DNA from 2 places in the Vibrio spartinae genome. Region 2 is predicted to be linked to the other one. Evidence: predicted binding sites of a transcription regulator. Region 2 holds the regulator's gene; the other holds the start of a gene.

Region 1 (3,571 bases), 720 kb from region 2:
ACTGCTGCTAGCTACCGAAAGCATCACCTTTTCTTTAGTATTCTCCGCAATTATCCCAATACTTTTGACCCTCAATGGAAAAACACACATTTCAGGAAGATATCATTGCCATGATGACCGGGAGCTTTTTGGTTGCTCAGGGAATTATGTTTCTGCAGGCAGCACATGCCATTACCGGGGGGACTGCCGGATTAGCATTATTATTCAACCAGCTAACGCCCTACTCTTTTGGTGTGCTGTATCTGTTATGCAATGCGCCTTTCTATTTGCTCGCCTGGAAACGGTTTGGTCGCAGGTTTACGCTAAACAGTTTGATTTCCGGACTACTGGTCTCCTTGTTTACCGACCTATTTTCACACTTCATTCGGTTAACAGATGTCAATGTCATTTACTGTGCTATCACAGGAGGACTTTTGATGGGGCTGGGAATGTTGATTCTTTTCCGCCATCGTTCAAGCTTAGGCGGATTCAATGTCTTCTGCTTATTGATTCAGGATAAATTCGGGATTTCTGTGGGAAAAACACAACTATGCATTGATGCATCAATTGTCTGTGCATCCTTATTTTACCTGTCCCCAGCAATAATTGCCGTCTCAATACTCAGCGCGGCTGTACTCAATATTGTGCTGGCGATGAATCATAAACCATCCCGATATTCTGTCACTTACGGTTCATCATAAACAATAAAGTGCGTAGATTTTGCCTTATATATCCTGATGTTGAATAAGAAATAGCACATTTGTCCAAAAAGACATCACTCAGTCATAAATTATTAGAAAAGTCTTTACAGACTGCATAGGTTTGCTATGATGCGCCCCGCACCGAAGAGATGTTTCGGGAATATGTCTTCAATACAAAGTGCACACCCTGGAGGGGTTCCCGAGTGGCCAAAGGGAGCAGACTGTAAATCTGCCGGCTCCGCCTTCGATGGTTCGAATCCGTCCCCCTCCACCATATTCAAAATGTTTGAATCATTGTTGATCTGATTCAGGCATGAACAAAACTCTGGAGGGGTTCCCGAGTGGCCAAAGGGAGCAGACTGTAAATCTGCCGGCTCCGCCTTCGATGGTTCGAATCCGTCCCCCTCCACCATATAGAAAAGCCAGCATATCGCTGGCTTTTTTTCTATCTTTATTCAGGCAATTCACCCACATCGGATTGAATGACTGTGGCGATGCCAGATTCAATACCGACCTCATACTGCGATAAATGCCAGCAAAGAGACACGAACGAATCAATCGCCTCCCCGCTTTATGACATTCAATATGATATCAACTCAATTTTTCTGTCCCGCGTCCGGATAACAAGCCATCACGCCAGATAGGCTGGTACATCTTTGATGCTATCAAGAACCACATCGGCAAGTGATTCCCCATCTTCAGTCACTGGTTTTCCGGTGCGAACCAAAATTGAAGTGCCAACTCCTGCGGCCTGAGCGGCAATCAAGTCTGATGGTTTATCACCAACCATCACCGAATTTGCCATATCGATGTCGAGAAAATCACGCGCCGAGATAAACATACCGGGCTGGGGTTTTCGGCAATCGCAGTCCTGCTTATATTTACCGAGACCATGTTCTGGATGGTGAGGACAATAATAAATCCCATCCAACTCGACCGCGTGATCAATGAAATTCCAATCCATCCACTGAGTCAGGCTCAAAAAGCGATCTTCGCTAAACAAACCTCGCGCGATCCCCGCTTGATTGGTGACGACCACTAAAAGATATCCCATATCCTTCAAGCGTTTTGTTGCCTCAAAAATCCCATCAATGAAGTGGAAATCATGTTCATCATGAACATAATCACTATCAATATTGATCACACCATCGCGATCCAGAAACACTGCTGGTTTAGCCAAAGCTTTACCCCATCCGACTAATTAATGTGGGTTATTATACTCAAACTCACTGCCGGAGATACACCCAAATCCCCTTTGTATCGCGTTTCAGTTTTTTGATTGCTTTTTTCCGCACAAATGACGACAATGGTCCTTTTAGACGTCTAGACGTCGAAAATGATTGACTTCATTATCATGAAGCCATAGCATCCACTACCAAATCGCAGGTGTTGTTCTGGTTGAATACGATATCATCTCTCAACACACCATGCCTTAGCATGCAATTCGTCATCTGAGGCGGAATTCAATTAATAAACTAAAGTACGTCCTAGTCAGGGTTTCTAATGATTGAAATAAATCACGTCAATAAAATGTTCGGTCAAGGCGATAATCAAATACTCGCTCTGAAAGACATTAATCTCCATATCCGGCAAGGGGCTATTTTTGGGGTAATCGGCTCTTCCGGTGCAGGGAAAAGTACGCTGATACGCTGTGTCAATATGCTGGAATCCCCCACAAGTGGTGAAGTCATTGTTGACGGTGTTGACCTGACCAAATTGAGCGCAGCTCAGCTCTGTCAGGCCAGACGCAATATCGGTATGATCTTCCAGCATTTTAATCTGTTATCATCCCGAACTGTATTTGACAATATTGCCCTGCCGCTAGAACTTGCGGGTCATAATCAGCAATATATCCATAATAAAGTGGATAAATTGCTGACACTTGTCGGCCTTGACGACAAGAAACAAGCCTATCCATCCAACCTCAGTGGCGGGCAAAAACAGCGCGTCGCCATTGCGCGCGCATTGGCGAGTGACCCCAAAGTGCTGCTATGTGATGAAGCCACCAGTGCACTGGATCCGGCCACGACCCAATCGATTTTACAACTGCTCAAACAGATTAATCGCCAGTTAGATATCACGATTTTGCTGATTACGCATGAAATGGATGTCGTTAAAAGTATCTGTCACGAAGTCGCAATCATCGGCGACGGTGAGTTGGTTGAAAAAGGCAGTATCAGCGATATTTTTGCCCATCCGAAAACAGAACTCGCTCACCAGTTTATTCGTTCAACACTGGATTTATCGATTCCGGAAGATTATGAAAGTCGTCTTCATCCGGAACGCATTCCGAGTGGCTATCCACTCGTTCGAATGGAGTTTACCGGTGCCACGGTTGATGCCCCGTTGGTTTCACATATCTCACGGGATTTTAATGTGGATGTGAATATTCTCAGTTCTGATCTCGATTATGCCGGCGGTGTTAAATTCGGCATGTTGGTCGCAGAACTCTTTGGAGAAGATGCACTCACTCAAGCCGCAATCGAATATCTCCGTTCACAGCATGTAAAAGTAGAGGTCCTTGGATATGTCAATTAACCTCATCGTTGACTGGGTCAGTCAAAACAGTCATCTGATTTTGAATGCAACTTGGCAAACGGTCTATATGGTTGCGATCTCAGGTTTGGTCGGCTTTCTCGTCGGCATTCCACTCGGTGTTATCCTGCATATCACGAAACCGAGGGGATTAATGGAAAACCGACGCTTTAACCGTGTTTTAGGCGCAGTGGTCAACATTGGCCGCTCGGTGCCGTTTTTGGTCTTGATGGTCGCGATTATCCCGTTAACCAAACTATTGATCGGCACGTTTATCGGCACAACAGCAGCAATCGTGCCATTGACCATCGGCGCGATTCCATTTGTTGCCCGACTGATTGAAGGTGCCCTGCTGG
Region 2 (3,571 bases):
TGTTACCCGCTCGACTTCTGCCAGTGCACCAATAATGGTCGCTGAGTAATCGGAACCATTCCGCCCCAGCAGCACGGTTTCTCCGGCTTCGTCTTGAGCGATGAATCCAGTGATCACGATCCGTTGATGACCATGTTGAGCCAGAATTTCCTTCAATAGCGGATAAGACTGGGCACGGTCGATTTCCGGTTGGGTCTCTCGGTGAGCGCGTAAAAATGCTCTGGCGTCTTGTGCAATCGCCATTAATCCTTGCTGGTTGAGTAACGCTGCCATTAAACGGGATGACCACATCTCACCATGAGCTAATACGAATGCCTGTTGGGCGGCACTTAGTGGGGCACTGAGTTCAGCGAGGATCATGCACTCATCACTCACTCGGTTCGTCAGTGCTTGAGCGGCTTCTCCTTCGAGCAAGTCTGCAATTAACTGGTGTTGAAACTGTTGAATCTGACCCAAAATTGCTTGGGCCTGTTGCGGTTTGACGGTTAGATTCTCAATAAAAGCAATGAGTTGATTGGTTGTTTTGCCCGCTGCAGAAACCACAACTAGGTCGTGACTTTGCGAATACTCTTTGAGAATTTGAGCAACGCGGCGATAACATGCCGGATCAGCCAGACTACTTCCTCCGAATTTATGGAGGTGGCGTACGGTGGTCATCAACGATTCTCCTTTACCCAATTTAGGGATTGATCCAGATCGGCAATCAAGTCATCGACATCTTCTAAGCCGACCGAGAGCCGTAATAATTGTAGAGTAATACCGGCTTTGTGGAGTGCTTCCTCACCCATCGCACGATGGGTCATCGTTGCCGGGTGACAAATTAAACTTTCGACACCACCGAGTGACTCCGCTAATGAAAACAGATTGAGCCGGCTCACAAATTGTTGCAGCTCTTCATAGCTCCCCACAAATTCAAAGCTGAGCATCGAACCAAATCCGCTTTGCTGCTTTTGCGCAATGTCATGACCGGGATGAGTCGGTAAACTCGGATGATAAATGGTTCCGATCAGCGTCTGAGACTGCAAGTAAGCGAGAATTTTCAGTGAGCTTTCTTCATGGCAACGCATTCTTGCGCTCAAGGTGCGTAGCCCTCTGAGTGTCATATAACTATCGAATGGGGTACCGGAGGCTCCGATACAGTTGGCCCACCAAGAAAGCTGTTCAGCGTGCGCTTTGGTTTTGCTGATAATTACGCCGCCAATCACATCAGAGTGGCCATTGATATACTTTGTCGTCGAATGGATCACAAAGTCAGCGCCCAGCGATAAAGGTTGTTGGTAGACTGGGGTCAGGAAGGTATTATCAACAGCGACTAAAGCACCGACCTGCTTTGCCTGCTGACAGATTTTTTCGATATCAACGACCCGGACAAGCGGGTTGGATGGTGTTTCCAGCAAAATGAGTTTAGGTTTCTGGGCTAAGGCTTCAGTGAGCGCAGCATCGTCGCATTGATCAACGAATAACACCCGGAAGTCACCTTTATTGGCGCGGGTATTGAATAAACGGTATGTGCCGCCATAACAATCATTCGGTGCGACGATGAGATCATCGGGGCCGATAAAGGCAGAAACCCATAGATTAAGCGCTGATGTACCGCAGTTGGTGATTACGGCTCCCTGACCACCTTCCAGTTCGTAAAGTGCTTGTTCCAGCAGTCCACGGTTCGGATTACCGGAACGGGTATAATCGTACTGAGGGACTTCACCGAACGCCGGAAATCCATAATTCGTTGAGAGATAAATCGGTGGAACGACAGCATGGTACTGCGTGTCTGACTCAATACCCGTTCGAACGGCGATGGTTGCCTGTTTACGAGTGCTCATATGTGATTCCTTCCTACTTGATGACAGATGTCGTTCATGACTGAAAATCTCAATCGACACGGATTGGACATGATGGTTCACTTTACTGATTTTTTAATGGGACGTCAATACTTCTAGACGTCTATATGTCTTTGCTTGTAGCAGTAAATAAAGCTAAAATTAACACCTACTTTTTTTGATAATAATGACGAATTCCGGCAATGAGGGGAAGCAATGGCTGATTGGAATGGTGAATACATAAGTCCTTATGCTGAGCATGGTAAGAAAAACGAGCAGGTCAAGAAAATTACGGTTTCTATCCCATTGAAAGTTCTCAAAGTATTGACTGATGAACGGACAAGACGCCAGATCAATAATTTACGTCATGCCACAAATAGTGAGCTGTTATGTGAGGCATTTTTGCATGCGTATACGGGTCAGCCTTTGCCGACGGATGAAGATCTGCGTAAAGATCGCCCGGATGATATTCCAACTGAAGCAAAAGCAATCATGACTGAGATGGGCATTGAATTTGAATCTTATGATGATTAATTCGCAGGTGCCTGACTTCGCAGACAGATAAAGTATTTTTTGTCATGCTGGCTGATTTGAACGAATTGATTTAACCGCAAGCGAATATGAAATCAATTTCTTTTTAGAAAGGGAACAATGCACAAGAGGGGTTGTTTCCTTTGCAGATAAGGAACGTCTGATATGATCTATGTTCACTACCTTGAACAGTCTCGGGCATTACGTGTGGTCTGGTTGTTGGAAGCGCTCGAACTCGAATATGAGATTGTTCATTATAGTCGAGACCCAAAGACTTGGGGAGCACCGGAGTCTTTGAAGGCGGTTCATCCGTTAGGTAAATCTCCGATGATTGTTGATGGCGAACAAACCATTGCCGAGTCAGGTGCCATTATCGAGTATCTGATCGATACCTATGATCATCAACATCGTTTCCGGCCTGAATCAGGGCAGGCATTACTGGATTACCGCTACTGGTTACATGCCGCTGAAGGTTCTTTCATGATGTGGCTGGTGATGCGGCTGATCTTTATTAAGTCGAGAGAAAAACTCCCATTCTTGCTGCGTCCGCTGATTGGTTCTTTTCTCAACAAAATGGATCAGATAGTGATTGAGCCTCGTGTGTCTACTTTCTTGCGTTATATCGATGATACGCTTGCGCAACGTTCATGGTTTGCCGGAGAGAAACTCAGTGGTGCCGACTTTCAGATGCATTTGGTATTACAACTTGCCGATATGCGGGCGGATTTGTCTGTCTATCCTAATATTCAACGCTATAATCAACAGGTTGCCCAACTGGCAAGCTATCAGCAAGCATTGCAAAAAATACCTAGTTGAATCAAATGTTTAAATGCAAGTAATAAAAAGAGGATACACGATGTGTATCCTCTTTTTGTATCCGTGATGTTCTGCCAGTGTGTTGGATTAATCTTGCATGTAGCCTTCAGGCATTGAAATCCGAGCAACGCCTGAATCAACAGCGGCTTGCGCAACAGCTCTGGCGACTCGTGGCAACAGCCGTGGATCCATCGGTTTGGGAATAATGTACTCGGGACCGAATGAGAGGCTATCGATATCGGCCGCAGTCAGAACCTCTGCCGGTACATCTTCTTTGGCAAGCTGGCGAATGGCTTCAACCGCTGCAATTTTCATTTCATCGTTAATTTCGCTGGCTCGGATATCCAGCGCACCACGGAAGATGAACGGGAAGCAGAGAACATTGTTGACCTGATTTGAGTAGT

The links. The regulator MetJ, encoded in region 2, represses methionine synthesis genes. The targets are predictions, from matches to a motif close to TTAGACNTNTANANGTCTAA.
Region 1: the regulator MetJ is predicted to act here: its motif matches at 1,996-2,015, upstream of metN (methionine ABC transporter ATP-binding protein MetN).

What each region holds. Positions count from the first base shown of each region.
Region 1 is NZ_AP024907.1:1,040,875-1,044,445, reverse strand. Features, by position in the region: gene OCU60_RS04880 (YitT family protein) at 75-680, shown strand; tRNA gene OCU60_RS04875 (tRNA-Tyr) at 870-954, shown strand; tRNA gene OCU60_RS04870 (tRNA-Tyr) at 1,008-1,092, shown strand; gene gmhB (D-glycero-beta-D-manno-heptose 1,7-bisphosphate 7-phosphatase) at 1,312-1,860, opposite strand; gene metN (methionine ABC transporter ATP-binding protein MetN) at 2,184-3,218, shown strand; gene OCU60_RS04855 (methionine ABC transporter permease) at 3,208-3,571, shown strand, end outside.
Region 2 is NZ_AP024907.1:316,800-320,370, forward strand. Features, by position in the region: gene OCU60_RS01345 (bifunctional aspartate kinase/homoserine dehydrogenase II) at 1-657, opposite strand, end outside; gene OCU60_RS01350 (O-succinylhomoserine (thiol)-lyase) at 657-1,823, opposite strand; gene metJ (met regulon transcriptional regulator MetJ) at 2,037-2,354, shown strand; gene OCU60_RS01360 (glutathione S-transferase) at 2,517-3,167, shown strand; gene OCU60_RS01365 (malic enzyme-like NAD(P)-binding protein) at 3,255-3,571, opposite strand, start outside.